2 regions of the Peribacillus sp. NPDC060253 genome follow, and region 1 is predicted to be linked to the other one. Evidence: predicted binding sites of a transcription regulator. Region 1 holds the regulator's gene; the other holds the start of a gene.
What was found. The regulator Rex, encoded in region 1, represses fermentation and respiration genes when NADH is low (regulators of the CRP and FNR family bind a similar motif). The targets are predictions, from matches to a motif close to TTGTGAAATATTTCACAA.
Positions count from the first base shown of each region.

Region 2: the regulator Rex is predicted to act here: its motif matches at 5,753-5,770, upstream of qoxA (cytochrome aa3 quinol oxidase subunit II).

Region 1 covers NZ_JBHXAS010000122.1:347-8,990, reverse strand. Annotated here, with positions in the region: gene groL (chaperonin GroEL) at 1-759, opposite strand, end outside; gene groES (co-chaperone GroES) at 819-1,103, opposite strand; gene ACFWE9_RS22215 (CPBP family intramembrane glutamic endopeptidase) at 1,429-2,154, shown strand; gene ACFWE9_RS22210 (YdiK family protein) at 2,151-2,363, shown strand; gene ACFWE9_RS22205 (redox-sensing transcriptional repressor Rex) at 2,397-3,059, opposite strand; gene moaC (cyclic pyranopterin monophosphate synthase MoaC) at 3,097-3,603, opposite strand; gene ACFWE9_RS22195 (ABC-F family ATP-binding cassette domain-containing protein) at 3,736-5,655, shown strand; gene tsaD (tRNA (adenosine(37)-N6)-threonylcarbamoyltransferase complex transferase subunit TsaD) at 5,925-6,938, opposite strand; gene rimI (ribosomal protein S18-alanine N-acetyltransferase) at 6,935-7,387, opposite strand; gene tsaB (tRNA (adenosine(37)-N6)-threonylcarbamoyltransferase complex dimerization subunit type 1 TsaB) at 7,410-8,102, opposite strand; gene tsaE (tRNA (adenosine(37)-N6)-threonylcarbamoyltransferase complex ATPase subunit type 1 TsaE) at 8,102-8,554, opposite strand.
Region 2 covers NZ_JBHXAS010000029.1:11,033-24,143, reverse strand. Annotated here, with positions in the region: gene ACFWE9_RS10275 (EamA family transporter) at 1-274, shown strand, start outside; gene ACFWE9_RS10270 (BA3454 family stress response protein) at 518-652, shown strand; gene ACFWE9_RS10265 (YfmQ family protein) at 1,118-1,567, opposite strand; gene qoxD (cytochrome aa3 quinol oxidase subunit IV) at 1,800-2,084, opposite strand; gene qoxC (cytochrome aa3 quinol oxidase subunit III) at 2,086-2,682, opposite strand; gene qoxB (cytochrome aa3 quinol oxidase subunit I) at 2,682-4,628, opposite strand; gene qoxA (cytochrome aa3 quinol oxidase subunit II) at 4,704-5,633, opposite strand; gene ACFWE9_RS10240 (hypothetical protein) at 6,202-6,507, opposite strand; gene ACFWE9_RS10235 (S1C family serine protease) at 6,770-8,005, opposite strand; gene ACFWE9_RS10230 (hypothetical protein) at 8,206-8,907, opposite strand; gene ACFWE9_RS10225 (hydrolase) at 9,077-9,433, shown strand; gene ACFWE9_RS10220 (helix-turn-helix domain-containing protein) at 9,529-9,981, opposite strand; gene ACFWE9_RS10215 (ketoacyl-ACP synthase III) at 10,543-11,526, opposite strand; partial or broken gene ACFWE9_RS10210 (hypothetical protein) at 11,773-11,907, opposite strand; gene ACFWE9_RS10205 (ABC transporter permease) at 12,388-13,111, opposite strand, start outside.

The DNA.
Region 1 (8,644 bases):
TTCTACATCTTCAGCAATCAATAATAGCGGTTTCCCTTGTTGAACAACTTGCTCAAGTACAGGAAGGATTTCTTGGATATTCGTGATTTTTTTATCTGTGATTAAGATATAAGGATTTTCTAAGACAGCTTCCATTTTATCTGAATCTGTAACCATGTATGGAGAGGCATATCCACGATCGAACTGCATACCTTCTACAACATCCAATTCAGTTGTGAAACCTTTAGACTCTTCGATTGTAATGACGCCGTCGTTACCAACGCGCTCCATTGCTTCTGCAATCAGTTGTCCCACTTCTTCATCAGCTGAAGAGATGGCAGCAACTTGTGCAATCGATTCTTTGTTTTCGACTGGTTGGGAAATGGCTTTCAATTCTGCAATGGCAGTATTGACTGCTTTCTCGATTCCTTTACGGATTCCCATTGGGTTAGCACCAGCTGTTACGTTTTTAAGACCTTCACGGATCATCGCTTGTGCTAGAACCGTTGCAGTAGTTGTACCGTCACCAGCTACATCGTTTGTTTTGCTTGCTACTTCAGCAACCAATTTCGCACCCATGTTTTCGAATGCATCTTCCAATTCGATTTCTTTAGCGATTGTTACACCGTCATTTGTGATAAGCGGTGAACCGAATTTTTTCTCAAGAACCACGTTACGACCTTTTGGTCCAAGCGTTACTTTAACTGCATCTGCAAGTGCGTCCACACCACGAAGCATCGAGCGGCGGGCTTCTTCACTAAATTTAATTTCTTTAGCCATTTATAAGTACCTCCCTAAAATTTTAAGAAATTTTTCGTTCAGTTAAGTATGATGTATAATTAGCCGATTACAGCTAGAATGTCGCTTTCACGTAAAATTAAGTATTCAGTATCTTCGTATTTAACTTCAGTACCTGCATATTTTGAGAAGATAATTAGATCGCCTTGGGCAACCTCTAAAGCAACACGTTCGCCATTTTCAAGAACACGGCCAGTGCCAACTGCCACTACCTTACCTTCTTGTGGCTTTTCTTTTGCAGTATCAGGAAGAACAATACCGCTTGCAGTTTTTTCTTCAGATTGAACTAGTTCAATAATAACGCGATCACCTAATGGTTTTAACAAGTGAAACAACCTCCTCATATTCTCTTGATATTTGTTTCATGATTATTAGCACTCTTCATCATCGAGTGCTAACACATTTATAATATTAAATAAACCGAGCCTTTTTTGCAAGTATCTTATCGAAAATTTTTTATTAATTTCTGATAAATTACGGGTATACTACTTTAGCATAATGATTAGTAACTGAAATGTTGTCTAAGGGGTACCTTTAAGTGGTGTTCTGTCCTAATATTTGATACCATTTTGGAGTATGCGTTTATAGATTGTCCCCATGTCAGGAACGTTATATGTCAAATGGGTGACTTAATAAAAGGAGTTTTCATTTTTGAAAAAAGAATATTGGTTCGTCATCATCACCTACATTGCCATGCAATTATCAAGTATTGTTGGGGTACCCATTTTCATGCTGATCGGATCTTCAACCGGAATGCCTGCTGATGAACTTGAAGTGAAGTCTGCCGCATACTGGATTGTATTCAGCTTTCTAGTTGCTCTATCATTGATTCTTTTATTAATGAGAAAAGATATGAGGGAAAACATAGACAGAAAAGATCAAGCCTCGATTCCCATGTCCATATTTTGGGCAATAGCAGGTATTTTCTTGGCTCTTTTCTCTCAAACCATTGCTGGGAGCATTGAACAAATGCTTGGGGTGGAGTCTGAATCGGAAAATACACAGCAGCTCATTTCACTCATTTACAAAGTCCCCTTGGTCATATTCGTCACTTCAGTAATAGGACCAATATTGGAAGAAATCATTTTTCGAAAAATCATTTTCGGATCACTTCATAAACGCTTTAACTTCTTTATTTCAGCTTTACTCAGCTCAGTTATATTCGGCTTGGCGCATGGTGAATTTGAACATCTTCTTTTATATACGGCAATGGGCTTTACCTTTGCTTTCCTTTATAAGCACACGGGACGCATTCTCGTGTCCATATGCGCACATGTTGCGATGAATACGCTTGTTATCGTCTTTCAAGTGGTCTATCGTGAAGATATTGAGAAGATGTTAGATACTGCACAGGCCTTCATCGGAGGTTTATTATGAAACGTCAATCACCATTATTCATGGGAATCATCTATGCTGGCTTAGGTGCTCTTTTTACAGCGATCGCGATTCAATCCGTCAGTTCATCAGGATGGGGAATCTTTGCCTATATACTTATCCTTATTGCGACTCTTGATTTTGGATCGGGATTACGGATGATCATGCTGCACTTTAAGATTAAAGCCGCACAAAAAAATAAGAAAAAATAAGAAAAACGCTGCGAAGTTGCAGCGTTTTTCTTTTTATTCCTCCAATGCAGCTTCTTCCACTACAGGATAATGCTTCAAAAAGTAGATGAGAGACTGAAGCTCCACCGCCAGGTCAATGTGGTGAACCCTAATCGATGGGGGTACCGTCAGCCGTGCGGGAGTGAAATTCAATATTCCTTTTATATCGGCTTTGACTAAACGATCGGTTATCGTCTGGGCAACTTGTGCAGGTACTGTCAAAATCGCCGCAGTAATATTATTTTCCTGCAATAGTGTATCAATTTGATCCATATGATAAATTGGCACATCTGCTATTATCTTGCCGACCTTATCTTCAGAAACTTCGAATGCCATTTCAATCTTTGTATTATTATTTTTCATGAAATTGTAATTTAAAAAAGCAGTTCCTAAATTTCCTACACCGATTAAAGCGACTTTTGTCAGTTCATCTTGATCTAGTGTTTTTCTAAAGAAGGATAATAAATAATTGACATTATAGCCGTAACCTTTTTTTCCAAGCGCGCCGAAGTAGGAAAAATCACGGCGAATCGTAGCAGAATCCACTTTTACAGCTTCGCTTAGCTCTGCAGAGGAAACTCTTTGTTTGCCTGAGGAATGTAAGTTCTTTAAAAATCGATAATACAATGGCAACCTTTTGGCCGTTGCCTGCGGTATCTTTGGGTCATGGTTCATCATTCTTCCCCGCCTTCACACATGCTTTTCAACTTAATCTCTAATCTCTATCTGTTCGATTTACTTGTCTTTTATAATCGCTACTAGACACTCCACCTGTTTTCTCCACTAAGAATGTAGGCCCGATTACCATTCCTTTATCAATGGCCTTACACATGTCATAAATAGTCAAAGCAGTTACGGATGCAGCTGTTAACGCTTCCATTTCCACACCTGTACTTCCTTTTGTCTTAGCTTCCGTTTCAATCCTAAGCCTATATCCTTGATCTTCTTTTTCCCAATCAAAGGCTATATTGACCCCTTGCAGAGGAATGGGATGGCACATCGGAATTATATTGGATGTATTTTTGCTGGCCATGATTCCTGCAACCTGTGCAACAGCCAATACATCACCTTTTTTGATTTTTTGGTTGGTGACCAATTCATATATTTCTTCATTCAATAAAATGCTCGATTGAGCTATTGCGGTCCGGGATGTTTCAGGCTTCGCACTCACATCAACCATTTTGGCCCTGCCTTGTTCATTAAAATGCGTCAAGTCTCCCATTTAAGTAACCCCTCCTAAATCATACACTATTATTCCACTTTATGTAACAGCTTGTTTTTAGCCCGGAACCAAGCTGTTGCCGATAATAACTATAATACGTTACACTAACAATAATCAATTGAGGTGAAATCTATGATTTTATTACAAATCAATCAACTATCGAAATATTATGGTGCTGAACTTATTTTATCAAATATGAAGCTCGAAGTTCAAAATAAAGATCGAATTGCACTTGTTGGCCGAAATGGCGCTGGTAAATCGACTCTGCTGAAAATCATAGCCGGGCAGATTTCCCATGATGGTGGTGAAATCATCAAGCCAAAAGGCGTCACCATCGGCTATATGGCTCAGGATACGGGATTGGAATCCGAGCTGACCATTTGGGATGAGATGCTGACGGTATTCAAGGATCTTATGGAGCAAGAAAAGGAACTGCGGCGCCTTGAGGCTGATATGGCCAGACCTGACATCTTTGAAAATGAAGCACTTTATCAAAAAGTATTAAATGAATATGACACTTTGATGGTCGCCTTCAAAGAGAAGGGCGGTTATCAATATGAAGCGGATATCCGTTCGGTATTGCATGGACTCCAGTTTGCCGACTTTGACTATTCTACCCTAATTTCCACTTTAAGCGGTGGGCAAAAAACAAGACTTGCTTTAGGGAAGCTGCTTTTAAGGAAACCGGATATATTGATTCTGGATGAGCCAACGAACCATTTGGATATCGAAACCCTCTCTTGGCTTGAACAATATTTACAGAGTTACCAAGGAGCTGTTCTTATTGTTTCCCATGACCGCTATTTTCTAGATAAAGTGGTAAACCAGGTATATGAAATTTCCCGAAATAACATGAAGAAATACTATGGTAATTATAGTTCTTACCTAGAGGGAAAAGCGGAAGATTATGAGCGGGACATGAAGCTGTTCGAGAAACAACAAGGGGAAATCGAAAAGCTTCGTGACTTTGTCCAACGTAATATCACAAGAGCTTCCACTACGAAAAGAGCGCAAAGCAGACGCAAACAGCTCGAAAAGATGGATGTATTGGACAAGCCGCAAGGTGATGAAAAATCCGCTAATTTTTCATTCCAGATTGAAAGGCAAAGCGGAAACGAAGTACTTCATCTTCAGGACTTGGCAATAGGTTACGAAGGGGAAACGGTATCAAAAAATATAAATTCCCGCATGACAAAGGGCGAAAGCATTGCTCTTGTTGGCCCGAATGGTGTCGGGAAATCAACGTTATTGAAAACAATCATCTCTAAGCTGCCGGCACGTTCTGGAAGTTTCCGATTTGGAACGAATGTTGAAGTCAGCTACTATGATCAGGAACAAGCAAACCTGGTTTCCAATAAACGCGTACTCAATGAATTATGGGATGAATATCCCCTGAAGCCTGAAAAGGATATACGCACGGTACTCGGTAATTTCCTTTTTAGTGGGGACGATGTTTTGAAGACCGTCTCCACACTAAGCGGCGGCGAAAAGGCCCGGCTTGCCCTGGCCAAAATGATGATGGAAAAAGGGAATTTTTTAATTCTGGATGAGCCAACGAACCATTTAGATCTCGACAGTAAATTGGTGCTGGAAAACGCATTGATTGATTATCCGGGAACTATTCTATTCGTCTCACATGACCGTTATTTCATAAATCGGATAGCAACGAAAGTGATCGAGCTCTCCAAAGACGGCAACGAAGAATTCCTCGGTGATTATGACTACTATGTAGAGAAAAAACAGGAGCAAGCGGAAATCAAAGCACTTGAACAGGAGAATAAAGCAAAAACATTAGATGTAGCCGCAGAAAAAACAAATTACAAAATCGATAAAGAAGCAAAAAAAGCTGAACGTCAGCGAAAACGGCGCATTGAGGAAATCGAGGCAGCCATGGAGTTGCTTGAAACCGAAATAAACGAATACAATGAACTCCTTTGTGATCCAAATGTCTTCCAAGACCATGAAAAAGTAATGGAAGTCCAAACAAATCTTGATAAAGCACAGAAAACACTAGACCAGCTTCTCGAAGAATGGGCCGAATTGGAAGAATGACAATGGACCGAGTCAAATGACTCGGTCTTTTCTTTTCTGTTTCTTCAAAGTTATCCACATACTTGTTAACAAAACACTTACCGTGCACAAGCCGATAATTTGAGTTATTCACATTATCCACAGAAACATATCCACTTATCCACAAAAACACGTGTTTATACACATGCAGTTTGTTTATCAAAAATAATTATCCACAGAATATTCTATTTTTTTATACACAGGATAAAAAAGACAGGATGCCGAATTTAGGCATCCTGTCTTCACGTGCATTAAAATGCTTCTATATCCAATCCTGGGTTTCCGTTCAAATCCAATCCAGAGCGCTTTCCTTTTTCGAACATGACACTGCCAGCAGCACCGATCATGGCTGCATTGTCCGTACAAAGGTAGAGGGGCGGAATGGATATGTCCATAGGCATAACCTTAAAAGCTTCCGTTAACGCTTCCCTCAGGCCTTTATTTGCCGCAACTCCTCCGGCAAGCAATACTTGCTTCACATTATATTCCTTCGCAGCCTTCACCGTTTTCGTTACAAGTACTTCTATAACACTTGCTTGGAAACTAGCTGCTAAATCTTTAGGTTCAATTATTTCCCCACGCTGTTCTGCATTATGCAAAGTGTTGATTACAGCTGATTTCAATCCGCTGAAAGAAAAGTCATAGCTATCATCCAACCAAGCCCGAGGCAGTTTCAATGAAGGTGAGCCCTCTTGTGCAAGCCTATCGATATGAGGGCCTCCGGGATACGGGAGCCCCAAAGTTCGAGCCACTTTATCATATGCCTCTCCTGCTGCATCATCCCGCGTCTCCCCTATCACCTTGAAACAACCTGGTTCTTCTAAAAGCACCAATTCGGTATGGCCTCCCGAAACGACTAAAGAGAGGGCGGGATATTGGATTTCCTGAATAAGTCTATTTGCGTATATATGGCCCGCTATATGATGCGTACCGACAATTGGGATTCCATGTGCAAAAGCTACGGCCTTTGCCGCATTCACTCCTATTAATAGTGCCCCTACAAGACCAGGTCCTTCTGTAACGGCAATAGCATCTAAATTTTCATATGTCACACCTGCCTGAAGAAGTGCTTCTTCAAGAACAATTGTAATTTGCTCTACATGGTGGCGGGAAGCTATTTCAGGGACGACACCGCCAAAACGTTTATGGCTTTCAATTTGTGAAGCCACGACATTGCTCAATATCTCTGTTCCATTTTTTATAACAGCTGCTGCCGTTTCGTCACAGCTCGTTTCGATTCCTAATATAAGTTGATCTGTTTTCATAAAAAATTCACCCACATAACATAAGCATCTTCTTGATTATCTGTATAATAATTTTTACGGATTCCACCCTTTTGAAAACCTAGTTTTTCATAAAGTGAAATGGCTACTGCATTACTGACACGAACTTCAAGCGTCATCCTTACCACCCCCATGGAAATGGAGATTTCAATCATCTTCCGAAGCAATGCTTCCCCAAGCTTTTGCCCTCGATATTCAGGTAAAATCGCAATGTTGGTAATGTGTGATTCATCAATGACGATCCACGCACCGCAATAACCGGCAATTTTCCCTTCATCCTCAATCACCATATATACGGCATATTGATTGTGATTCAATTCATTAAAAAAAGCTTCCCGGCTCCAAGGTAAAGTGAAGGACTGTTTTTCCACGTGTAGCACTTGGTCGATATCTTCCGTTTCCATTTTTCGGAACGTCAATGTTTTACTCATAATAATCGGTCGCTTTCCTTTTTTATTTCCCCTGCTGTTCGAGCCACTTAGCTTCCGCTTCAGCCATGCGAATATAGTTTGGTACAAACTGGTGAATATCCTCTTCAGTCTTGTTAAGACCAATAAAGGCCAGTTCGCTTGGTCTCGAGTTAAAGGACTGTATAGGAGCAAATACGGCTAAATCGCCTAACGCTTCCGTAATTGCATCCCGATGGATGTCCACATCTTGACCAATAAATAAAACAGGACGATTTAATTCTTTCAATCGAATCGCCCACTCAGAGGATAGAATATTACAATCTTCCATGATTGTTTCTAACAGATCATTTTCCATTTCATATAATCCAGTATAAATCTGCCCTCTTCTTGCATCGAACAAGGGAGATATCAAACCATTAAAATAACGACCATTTGCTGCTAAAACTTCTAAACTAGAAACACCTGATAAAGGAATCTGGAGTGTCCAGGCCAAAGTTTTTGCAATCGTCACACCAATCCTCACCCCTGTATAAGAGCCTGGGCCCCGAGCTACCACTATCTTGGTCAAATCCTTCGGATTAGTATCACAATCCCTTAGCAGCGTCTCAATAGCTGGCATTACCCGCACTGAATGATTTTTCTTTAGGTTGGTCGTATATTCGCCAATTACTTGACTTCCATTTACCAGTGCTATCCCTAATGTAAAGTTCGATGTATCTATAGCTAAAACCTTCATCAAATAATCTCCTTACATAACGTTTCATATCGTTCGCCTTTGGCTTCCAAGACAATGCGCCGGCTTATATCACTAAGACGATAAATATAAATGGTTAAGATTTCACTAGGGAGGTAATCCTTAATTAAATGAGCCCATTCAACGACGGTTACACCGTCACCATCAAAGTATTCATCAAAGCCTAAATCTTCTTCGGATTCACTTACCCGATATACATCCATGTGATATAAAGGCAATCGACCCTTGTATTCCTTTATTATCGTAAAAGTTGGGCTATTTACTGTTCTAGAAACGCCTAATCCTTTAGCCAGCCCTTTTGTGAATGCCGTTTTCCCTGCACCAAGATCACCTTCTAAAGCCAGTACATCACCACTCGAAAGCATTAGTGCCAACTTCTGCGCAAACTGTGCTGTTTCTTCCTCATTGTGAGAAATCAATTCAAATTGTTGCATATATTAATCACCTTTATCATTATTAGCAAAACGTCATATCGTACATGACGAAAACTATAAACTCAATATTAAAATGGAGCAAAAACTTCT
Region 2 (13,111 bases), on a different contig from region 1:
TTATCTTCTTTCGGCTCTAGCCTTTAAAAATGAAAAAATCAAGCTAAAGGAAGTCAAAATCGGTTCCTTAGTAGGCTTTTTAAGCATGATAGGCTATGGATGTTATTTCTTTGCATTGAACACCGGGATCGCAAGCATCATTTTCCCTGTCGTCAGCCTGAACTGTTTAGTTGTCGTATTCGCTGGATGTTATTTATTCAAGGAAAAACTAAAAACCTATCAAATTGCCGGAGTATTTGCAGCATTAATCGGCATTATCTTAACTAAAATATGAATATAGTTCATTTACAAAAACAACCTGACTGTCATGTGCACACAAGCCAGGTCGTTTTTTTATTTAGCCGGGAAATAGGATTGGTTCAAAAAAAGTGTTGACACATCCTTTTAAATAACAGATAATTTTGAATATTGATTCTTCCAATTTTGCTGCTTTTGAAATGTTTGAAAAATCCTCTGCCACGGGTATAAAAGAAGTAGGTACAACCATCTCATTTAATTAAGAAAGGAAAGATGCAAAATGGTAAAAGTTACAGTAACAGTTGATTTCCAAGGAAAATCTTATCAAACTAACGTCCTTACTAAACCGGGTACTAATCAAGAAGAAATTTTACAACTAGCCCTTCATCAAGTAGAAAAACAATGGAAAGCATAAAAAAGCAGGCATCGTAATAGATACCTGCTTTTTTATTACCTTTTTGATCTAATTTCTAAAATCACTTTTCACTTGCACTATAAAGATCCCCTTTACAGATATTCCCTCCCACTTAAAAGCAATTGTTTTTTCCTTCAATCTGAATAACCAGTAATTTAGAATTACACAATAAAGACTTATAAAAAAAGACGGTCTTTTTAAGGACCGTCAAGTTTGTAGACAAAAGGAATCCTATCTAACGGTTAAAACAAAGTTGGTTGGAACGGTTGTGCGAGAACTCCTGCGGGAAAAGCGCGTCCAAGGGAGACCCCTCAGGCGTAAAGGAGCAAGGGGGACGGAAAGCGAGTGCCTGGAGTGGTAATCTAATTTTTACATACCCTCAAAAAAACTGTAGACAAACTCAATTTTCATCGAGTATATCTACAGTCTGAACGCTCATTTTAAGGACCGTCTTCTTTAATGTTTTTATACTAAATTTCTTATTAATGGCATGGAATGTTCTTGAAGGCTATCGGAAAGCAGGCTATAAGAAACTAATTTCTTCTTGTACTGCTTAACTACATCAACGTGATCGTTGTAAATGTACACAAATATCCTAACATCCTTTTTGCCACTTTTAGTATCAATGACTAATGGAGTCCCACTGTTCTCTGGATGTAAAAACAATTGCTCGTTACCCGGGAATATGTGATTTTTCTTTAGAAATCTAGCTTCATTAAAATAATTTATGACTTGGAGTTTTTTTTCATTTTCCAAGCGTTTTCCGTTAAGGGTTACGATAGAGTTGGCTTCGCTAAGTTCAGAATGCAGTTTAAATTTGCTCAGAATCCAATTCACTGTATCGGTCGGAAGACAAGAAACTAATATTTTAACCAAACTTAAGATAATTGTTAAAATCAAAACAGGCAATGTCATATTTCATCATCTCCGCTATGGTCTAAATTTATTGGCATATAACTAATTATAACAAAGGGACGGATGGATTTTCATAGAAGATGTGACCGTTCTATTAACGTTTCGCTTTTCGTGAACCCCGAAATAAGATCCAATTTTCATGCAGCGAATTAGAAAAATATATACTTCAACCACTGCAATTAAAAGCAAAAAAACTGGACGTCATGATGACGACCAGTTTTTTCGGAATTGCTTATTGATATCCCCAAATCATTGTTAGCATTGTACCGAAAATCGTAACTAATGCAACAAATAATCCATAATAAACGTTTGTATAAATCGATGCTTTATCTTCAGACTCTCCTGCATGCATGAACATGACCAATTGAAGTGCTGCTTGCATGAAGGCCGTCACAAGCAGGACGATCACTCCCATTTTAAGTGAAAGATCAAACACTATAACTGAAAGTGCAACCAAAGTCAGGACTAGTGAAAAGGCAAATCCCATTACTTGTCCCCGTGGGAATAATTCTTTCATATTACATCATTCCTTTCAGGTAAACGAAACTGAAGATGAAAATCCAGACAACGTCTAAGAAATGCCAGTATAGTGAGAAGATGAAAGCCTTGTTTGTTGTTTCTGGAGTAAAACCGCGTTTTTTAGTCTGCAGAATGATGAATGTTCCCCAGAACAAACCAAGCGTAACGTGAGCTCCATGCGTACCTAGCAACGTAAACAAACTAGATAAGAAAGCACTTGTTTGGATCGTTGCTCCTTCATGTACATACTCCACGAATTCGTAGATTTCAACTCCCAAGAAGCCTAAACCAAGAATAAGAGTGATAACGAAGAAACTTAGCATTGCTTTCTGTTTACCAAGTCTCATTGCATTGATTCCAAGGCCGATGGTAAAACTACTTGTTAAAAGGAAAATGGTTTGAAGCATTAGGGTTGGCACTTTAAAAAGTTCTTCCCCTGATGGGCCATTCCCAGTTCCCTCAACTAATACAAAGTAAGTGGCGAACAGTGTAGCGAAAAGAGCTATTTCTGCTCCCAGGAAAATCCAAAATCCAAAAATCTTTAAGCGATTTTCTTCCGTGCTATATTCTAGTGGCAGCGAGCTATCTATTTTCATTACTTAGCACCTCGCAATTTATTTTCAGTTTCTTCAATCTCTTCAACGGAGATATAACGTCCGTGATCTTTTTCGAATGAACGAAGCGTCATACAAGCAAAGATTCCGATTGTTGCAATGATTGCAATGATCCACATGCTGAATACCATCGCAAAGCCCCAAACGAAGAAGATACAACTCAGGATAAATGGCACGCCGCTGTTATTTGGCATATGAATCTTTTCTATTTTACCGCTGAATAATTTAAAGCCCTTTTTCTTAGAATCCCAGAAGGCTTCCGTAGATTCAACTGTTGGTACAACGGCAAAGTTGTATTCAGGAATTGGTGTATGCGTTGCCCACTCTAGAGAACGTGCATCCCATGGATCGTTTGAAATATTTCTTGATGCATAACGAGTGCTCCAATAAATGTTGTACAAAATTAAAGCAAAACCAATTGCTAAGCCAATCGCTCCAACGAAAGAGAGCATATTCAATGGACCATAGCCCGTTGATTCAGAGTACGTGTACATACGACGTGCTTGCCCATCTAAACCAGTGATGAACATCGGGAAGAATGTTACGTTAAAGCTTATTGTAATGAACCAAAACGACCATTTCCCAATCTTTTCGCTCAACATGAAACCGAACATTTTTGGCCACCAGTACGTAAAACCAGCAAGTACGGCAAATACAGTACCTGGAATCAATACGTAGTGGAAGTGAGCTACTAAGAACATTGTATTATGGTATTGGTAGTCAGCACTTGCCATCGCAAGCATAACTCCCGTTACCCCACCGAGTGTGAAAATCGGAATGAAAGCTAAAGAGTAAAGCATTGGGACGGTAAAAACGATTTTACCTTTCCAAAGTGTGAACAACCAGTTGAATATCTTAACACCGGTCGGTACGGCAATTGCCATCGTTGTGATGGAGAAGATACCGTTAACCATTGCACCGTGACCCATTGTATAGAAATGGTGAGCCCATACAACGAAAGAAAGAGTAGAAATAGCTACCATGGAGATAACCATCGAATTATACCCGTATAGGTTCCGGCGTGCAAAAGTTGAAATGATTTCACTGTAAATACCGAATGCAGGTAGAATGACTATATAAACTTCAGGATGTCCCCATACCCAGAACAAGTTTGCCCAAAGCATATCACTACCGCCATTAGCCATTGCAAAGAATTGAGTTCCGAATAGGCGATCCATTGTCATCAACGCAAGAGCAACCGTTAATACAGGGAAAGCGAAAACGATAATAAAGTTTGTTATCAAAATGGACCATGTGAACATTGGCATTTTCATTAAACTCATGCCAGGTGCTCTCATTTTCAAGATGGTTACGATAAAGTTGATACCAGTCAGTAATGTACCGATACCAGCAATCTGAATCGCAATCGCGTAATAGTTCGAACCGACTGATTCAGCGAATTCGTTACCTGCCAGTGGGAAGTAAGAAGTCCAACCTGCATCAGGAGAACCACCGACTACGAAAGAGATGTTAAATAACATCGCACCCATAAAGAATAACCAGAAGCTTACTGCGTTTAGACGTGGGAATGCTACGTCACGCGCTCCAACTTGTAATGGTGTAACAATGTTCATTAACCCAATAATAAATGGCATAGCCATGAACAGGATCATGACAACCCCGTGTGTTGTAAAGATTTCATTATAATGCTGTCCATCCAACAAACCGTTATCTGGAACAGCCGTTTGAGCACGCATCATGAGGGCATCTGCGCCACCACGGAAAAGCATAAGTAATGCTGACAAGATGTACATGATACCAATCCGTTTATGGTCAACTGTTGTTAACCATTCACGCCATAAGTAACCCCATTTTTTAAAATAGGTAATTCCGGCAACAACCGCGATCATGGTCAAGCCAATAGCAATCATGGATGCATAAATTGCAGGACTTGGGTGAGGTACGGCAAATCGATCAAAGTAATCCATACTTTTGTGACTCCTTTCAGGAAAATATTCCTTATCGTGTAAAACTAGTAGTTTAATAGAACGTGAGTTAAAACTTTAATGATTGCTGTGTTCTGAATGTCCCTCGTGTGAATCTTTGCTGGACTCCTCAGAATCAGTTTTTTCAGTATCAGATGTTCCGTGGTGATGACCTGAATTTTCACCCTCTGGAGCTGGAGAAAACTTCAAGTGAGTCCCAGTGAACGTGGATTGCCCCACATGACCTGGTTCTAATAATTCATTGAATTTATCCTCAGTAATTGGTTTAGCCGTAGCTTTAATTTCATCTACCCACTTATCGTATTCTTTTGTAGGCAATACATTAACGTTGAACGTTTGCTGAGCAAAACCTGAACCACTGAAGTTTGAATTTCGACCCATATACTCCCCTGGCACATCAGCAGCTAAATGCAACGTGGTAACCATGTCGGACATCGCGTATTTTTGTCCACCAAGTTGTGGAATCCAGAAACTGGCGATTGGACCGAATGAGTATAGTTTAAATTCAATTGGCCGATCAGTCGGTAAAAACAAATAGTTAACTGTTTCTATGTCTTCTTCCGGATAACTAAAATGCCACTTCCAGTTAGAAGATGAAGCGTAGATAACTAATGGTTCTTGTTTTTCGTAACCTTTCGGTGTTGCCTCAACTTCATTTGTTGTTTTTACAGTAACAACTGAAAGGAAAGCAACGATTAAAATTGGAATCGCTACCCAAATTATTTCAAGAACCTTACTTCCTTCAATATGAGGTGGTTCATAATCATCACTCTGTTTGGAAGCACGATATTTCAATATCATAAGGACATACAGTACGACAACGACAAGAACGACAAAGGCCATTGTCCAGATCGATATCATAATAACATTTGCTTGTGTTGCAGCTACTGGCCCTTTAGGGTCCAAGACCATTAATGGGTTATCGCAACCAGTTAGTACAGTTGCAATAGTAAAAAGTATAGTTAATAAAGCCCATTTCATTTTCATAGTACTACCCCTTTCTTACATATTAAAATTCCTATTGGTAATTATTCGGATAAAGTGTTACCATATTCACAAATACCGACATACCAATATTAATCCCAAGTGTTAAAAAAGACAATACAAAGTGACATCTGTCACATAAAGTTCATGAAAGAGCAGTAAGAAGATGGTAATTGACCTGAAATGTTCGAAAACCTAGCGCAAATGAAATATAATAGGAATTTATAATCTATTCCCGCAAAGGTCTACATACTGTTATAGCTATTTACAGCTGTTCCCTATCTTATTTTAATATAATGAGTTATAATTTCACCTTATAATTTCGTACATCATTAGTCCCTTTATAAGCCCTAATGAATACACTTTTATTTACATCTTGAATTAAACACGAAGAGTAAGTAAATGAAGGGTTAATATAATTGAAGAAAAACAAATTTAATTCCTTTAAATAGCCACATGCACAAAATTCCTACAACGGATCTGTTGATGCAAATAATAAAGCCACCCACACAACCGTAAGTTCAGTACATTATATCCACCGGTTTTGGGTAACAAAAAAAGAAGCAGGGTGTCAAATTGACACCCTGCTTCTTTTTGCTTTGGCCTTTGTTTTGATTTTTATGATTTTGGTCGTTTCCGGTTCAACTCTTTCACCCTTATGAGTGTTCATCACCATTTCTTCTGTCAGGACAAAAAATATGCCAACTAGAAAAATGGCAGCTGCGCTTAATGTGATAGCCATTCCAACAGCGGTTAAAATATAATCTTTATTGTAATCGCTTACAAAAAAACTTAAGGAAAAAATGATCATCCCGATTACACACCCTGTGCCTGATACCCATTTCACTGCATCTAACATCTTCTGATTAGCTTTCATTATTTCATCCCCTTTCTTTCTATTTTATGACAATTCACAAATTTGTCAAACTTTTTATAATTTTCAATATATTCTCAATGAAAACCTTGACAAATTAAACTGATTACACCAGGCTTTTAGGCATTTAAGACTATACAGAAAATTAATAAAACAGGATAAATACACTATCATTTTTCCCTATATTATCCTTTTCTATACCATTTCTTTTACTATCATTTACAAAGAAAAAACCCCTGAAGCATATCAGGGGTCAAACTACATTCTATGATTTCTGTAATGTTATCGTTACCGTTTTCTCTTCCGTCCCCCTATACACCTTAACCTTTACTTTATCGCCGATTTTCTTATTTGTGTATAAGTGTTTCCTTAATTCTGCAGCGGAATTGATTTTCGTTCCATCAATCTCCACGATGATGTCCTGTTGCTTAAGACCTCCATTCTCTGCAGCCGATCCTGATTCTATGCTCGTAATCATCACACCTGTTTTTGCAGCTTCAGGTATATTTTGAAGGGAATACTGCGGCAGCTCTTCTATACTTGCCAGACTCACTCCTAAATAAGGCCGTGTGATTTTTCCGTTTTCAATAAGCTCCGTTACAATTGGAATTACATCATTGCTCGGTATGGCAAACCCTAGGCCTTCGACACCGCTTTCGGAGATTTTCAGACTGTTTATGCCGATTACTTCGCCAGCCGTGTTGATCAATGCACCACCGCTATTGCCAGGGTTAATCGCCGCATCCGTTTGAAGGACATCCAGTTCCCACTCCCCGTCCGATGTATCGACTGAAATGGAGCGCCCGGTCGCACTGACGATCCCTTGAGTAACAGAACGTGAAAAATCAAGTCCAAGAGGGTTACCAATGGCCAATACTTCTTCGCCTGGACGTATGCTATCTGAATCCCCGAAATTAATTCCCTCTGGTGCTTTCGAGGCATCGATTGTCAAAACCGCCAGGTCCGTCAAAGCATCAGCGCCGACAACCTCTGCCGTCGCCTTTTGTCCATCATACAATGAAATTTCGACTTCCTTAGCACCTTCGATTACATGATTGTTCGTGATGATATAAGCCTTCCCATTATCTTTTTTATAAATGACCCCTGAACCAGTGCCGCTCTCAACCGTTTCACTTTTCGTGCTTTGCTGCTGGAAGGGGTACTGATTTTGCACCTCTTGTAAATTCACGACCCCTACGATCGATTTGGAAGCTGATTCAACCATATCTGCCCGATCATTTGAATCTGAACTTGTCGATAACTTTTCTGCATTGACACTTCTATTCTTTTCCACTCTTTCCGTTTGCTCTACCCCTGCCGTTTGGGTTGACTCATTCATTGAGTTTTTCCCTTGATCAATAAAGTCCCCGCCAAATACAAATACAGAAGATGTAACCATGGAAGCAATTGTCCCAGAAACAAGGCTAGTTAGCCAAAGAGATTTGCCCTTTTTCCGTTCTTCCTTCACCCTGACTTGCTCATCACCATCATAATTCTCCATCTTAATCCCTCCTGTGAATGTCCTTTACTTGCTTCAATCATAAACAGGAAATATTAAAAAATTCTTAAGAAATAAAGAAAGAGTCAACTTTTTTTAAAAAAATAGGTTTTTCCATCGAATCCTGCTCCGTTCATGTCGCCTAATCACAAAATAAAGAGACCTCAACAGGGCCCCTTTTCAATTCGACCATTCAATTATCCTTACATGACTTCATAAACTTCTTTTGTCTTTTTATTCACGCCATACCAGCCCCAAATAGCATTGTGGCCACTTTTCTGACTGCTATCCATTTCGAACACTTGAAAAATGTAATTTCCCTTTTTGTCATCATGATCATATTCGATTTGCAAATGCGGAAAGTTTTCCATGTCCACGTAATCTTTAACAAGTTTCTCCGCTTGAGATTTACTTAATGTACTAACTGACCCCTTACTCCCTTCTTTTCCTTTTGTATCCATTGCCGCCTTATCATCTATTTTGGATGTAATGGTCCCGTCCTCATTTGCTTCCTCAACCTGCTCCGCTTCATCATTCCCCTCTGCTGTTTCTATCGTGGCGGAATCTGATACCGGATGCATGTCCCCCGCCTTTAAAACCATCCGTTTACCTTCCTGGTATTTTGCCTTATATGCGGTTGCTTCTTCAAAATCTCCTTTGGCCGAATCAAAATCCTGTTCGTCGTATTTCTTCATTCCACTCGCCAGAAAACCTGAAAGATCCATTAACTCTCTTGATTCCGGTGTTTTTGCTTCTTTATAAGCTAATTCAAATGCCTCGTGGGCTTCTACATAATTCTCCTCATTCAACTGACTTTTCCCTAAATCCATATTGGAATCATAATTCCTGGTTACGCATCCTGAAGTAATCAACACCAAAAAAATAACCATGATTGATCTCTTCACTATATCCCTCCTCACTTTCCCAAAGTACTCTTCCATATTATTCTAATCTTAAACCATTTTATTAGAAATCCGATACCTCAATTTCATTAAGGAAATGTTTACTTTTATGATTAACTTTTTACAAATAGTGGTACAGCATCAATAAACGTATGAAAGGATGATGTGCAGAATGATGCAGGAAAAACAGACCTATCATGTCGATTTGGTCAGCGGCGACGTACTCGGACAAAAACTTGAAGAGAACCCGAGCTTCACCATACACGCAACAGATGAGGAACTCGCAGAATTGAAACAATGCTTAGAGGAACATCGGACAGATGACTTGGAGGCATATGCCCGTTCACATGTTCCATATCTTCTCTATCATCATGACCGGGCAAATGATAAATACGATGCAGCCATGAAAAGGCTTTATGCCCTCATATATAAATTAGGCGATAAAACGGCCCGAAACCATATTGAAGAAATCGGCATATTGAAGGATAACAAATTCGAGGGCAATGAAGAAGTGCAAAAATTCAAATAAAAAAATATGAACAGAACCTGACATTCTAAGGTTCTGTTCTTTTATGATAAGACTCCTAAAAGGGATATATATGAAATGTTCGTAGGTAAAGTCCTTCAATCTACATATTTATCTTTCAAATATTCTGAACCAATACCACCAATGACCATCAAAGCTAATGGTAAAAAATTCGACACAGCTGGCATACTTTCCAAAATTGTAATATCTGTGCCAACAAATTTGTTAAGACCAAAAATAATTAATTTAGACACTAACAAAAATGCTCCTAGTAATAACACGGTATCAAAAAATAATTTCCTTTTTGGAAATGCTAACTGCTTACTTTCTCGTATTATTTTTTCTTTCAATTCCTCATCACTCCTTAATAATTCATCTATCGTAATATGAAATAAATCACTTAAATTAATGAGTACTTCAATACTTGGATAGTTTTTTCCTGTTTCCCATTTGGACACAGATTGGCGACTCACATGAATCTTCTCTGCAAGATCAGTTTGTGACCAATTTCTTTTTTCTCGTTCTTTTTTTAATCGTTCGCTAAAATTCATTGTGAGTTCATCGCCTTTCCTTACTCCTAGTATTGTGAGATGAATTATGCAAAGTAAAGATAGTAATAAGTGCATTACTATGCAACTTATGAGTGACACCGAGGAAAACCTTGATATAACAAGGGTATCCGTTTAATTTTCCGGAACTGCTGTAGAAAGTTAAAACTAAAAAAGAAGTTGCAGCCAGTCATCAAAAAAGTGGCCAAGACTTTGGATATAACAAAAAAAGCAGCTATGTAAGCAGCTACTTAATCATATAATTTTTTAATCCAATAAACCATCTTACTAACACATATATCAAGAATTAACCAATTGACTTTAATAAAAAAAGCCTTGTATAGACAAGGCTTTTTTTTATCGGTGTAATCCCCGCTTGTTTAAATTCACGAAGCATTTTTTGCTTTTGACCTTTGACCATTCTTCAGGATGATTCCGTGAGTATAAATTTGAGAATCAAAGCATAGCACAAACGGTTCTTTATAGAAGAAATCATTTCCTCATAATTTGTCTAAAGTTTCTTTGCATTATACTTTAAACTCAGCCATAGTTGAAGAAAAAGCGTTATAGAGTCCAATTGATAAGCAATCCAGCTTGAGCTAAACCACCACCGAAACCATATAATAAAATCTTCTCACCATTACTGAGTTTTCCTTCAATTACTCCTTTATCTAAGGATAATGGTATGGTTGCTGAGGAAGTATTTCCATACTCCACTAAGCTATTTAATGTACGCTCTATTGGAAAACCACTTCTATCACATATTGACTCAATCATTCTTAAATTTGCACTATGCGGAACAAACCAATCAACATCATTCAAATGAATTTCAGTATTTTTCATCACAGTTTGCATTCCTTTTGGAACAGTAGTAACAGCCCATTTATAAACCTCACGTCCATTTTGTACAAGGTTACCACTATTATTTAAGTCTTCACCATTTATACGTGTCGAAAGGTTTGTACTATATAAATTTTTTCCGCCTTCTCCTTCCGAATATAAATGTGAAGAAATAAAACTTGGTTGTTGTTCATCGTATTCTACAAGAACTGCTCCTCCACCATCTCCAAATAAAATACAAGTGGCCCGATCTTCATAGTCCATAATTTTAGATAAAGTATCAGCTCCAATAACAAGAATTTTCTTGTTTAAACCAGATGTTACTAATCCATTAGCTACATGCAACCCATAAGTAAATCCTGCACAAGCAGCATTTAAATCAATAGCTCCAGTATTCTTAATTCCTAGCTTTGCTTGGACTAAAGACGCTACACTTGGAGTGTTGAAATCTGGTGTAAAGGTACAGACAATAATCATATCAACGTCTTCGACAGATTTATCATACCGTTCCATTAAATCCTGTACAGCTTTATAACTTATATCACTAGTAAACTCTTCTTCATGTGCAATTCTTCGTTCTTTAATACCAGTACGTTTAACAATCCATTCATCATTGGTTTCAACCATTTTTTCTAAGTCTTTATTTGTTAACCTTTTTTCTGGAACATACGAACCTATTGCAGTAATACGTGCTTTGGATTTGAACATAGAATAACCACCTCGTGTTATGATTCGCATCATTTTTATACTTGATATTAATAGTTGGTACTAATTATAAAGCAAAAAAAATCTTATGCAACTAACCGTTCCCTTTAATTCCATAAGAAAAAGAGCTGAACGACAAAGAACGATCGCAATTGATAATATAAGAAGACTCTGCTCCTAAATAGTAAGGTATATCGTAGCCAGAACATCCTGTTAAAACATACTCATCTTGGTTGTTCTCATTCTTAATCACTTCGATAGTTTTGCACTGATGTGTTTAATTGAATTACCTCCATATTCGTCTCTTGTCGTGTCACTCGTCGCTCCCAGCGTTTCTGCATTAAATGTTATATCACTAATAATCGCGTCTCCTTCTTTAGTATAGAAAACTGCCCGTTCTTATCCTCTTCCTCTTTACTTACATTTTGAATATATTCTTTAAGCCTTGTTAAGTTCTCTATACCATCGTGCTTGCTTCCTATGTCTGTTTGTGCTGATTTGAAAGGTTCATCTTCATTATCGGTTCTCGATTTAGAACAACCTATCATTTAAGTTAAAATCATCACAATTAAAACAAAAATCCCTTCCATAAACTCTTTATTCCACACCCTTTCTTACCTATATAACGTGATAAATAACTGTAAGTTTCAAGCATTTTTGATATACTCAACTGCCTCAATGGATTAAATGAGTTATGATGACCATATATCCATCTCCCGCCCCTTTAATTGAAAAAGGAAAAATCCTGTTGTATGTCCAACAGGATTTCCATCAATATTTATTCGAAATTCACAATTACACGATTCTCTTTTATTTTGATTGCATGCATATAGGAATCTTTGTATAAACGTCACGAATTCATTTTCAGTGTTTTTGTTTGTAATAGGTTACCGCGAGCGCAAGTGCCAGCACTGTACCTTTGACGATATCCATCGCATAATAGGGCACAGACATCATGATCAGCCCATTTTGAAGGATTCCGATAAGAACTGCACCAACAAATGTTCCAAAGGCATTTGGTTTTCCCGCTCCTAAAACGGAGGAACCAATGAAGGCTGCTGCAACAGCATCCATTAAATAGGGGGATCCTGAATTGATTTCTGATGTCATGACCCTTGAAGCAAGGACAATTCCCCCAATCGCCGCAAGTAGTGCTGAAAGCAGATAGGCAAGCACTTTGTATTTATTTACCGATATCCCGGAAAGTCTCGCCGCTTCCTTATTTCCCCCAATAATGTACATATAGCGACCATGCTTCGTATAAGTCAAAAAGATATGGGTCGTTATCACAATGATTGCCATGATCAATATGATCCATGGTACCTGCCCAATTTTCGCGAAAAGCGGGCTGATCAGTCCAGTTGCAAATGTTCCATCGGGCATGACCATATTTTGCGAAACCGTCGCCCCTTTTGTATAGGTAAGGGCAATGCCCTGGATAATGAACATAGTAGCCAATGTCATCAGCATATCAGGGATTCTCAATTTAACGATCATAAATGAATTCAAGGCCCCTACGACAATTGAAGCACCGATTGCGGCTAAAATGGCAATCAATGTATCCTGAGAAAACCAGACGAACATTGAT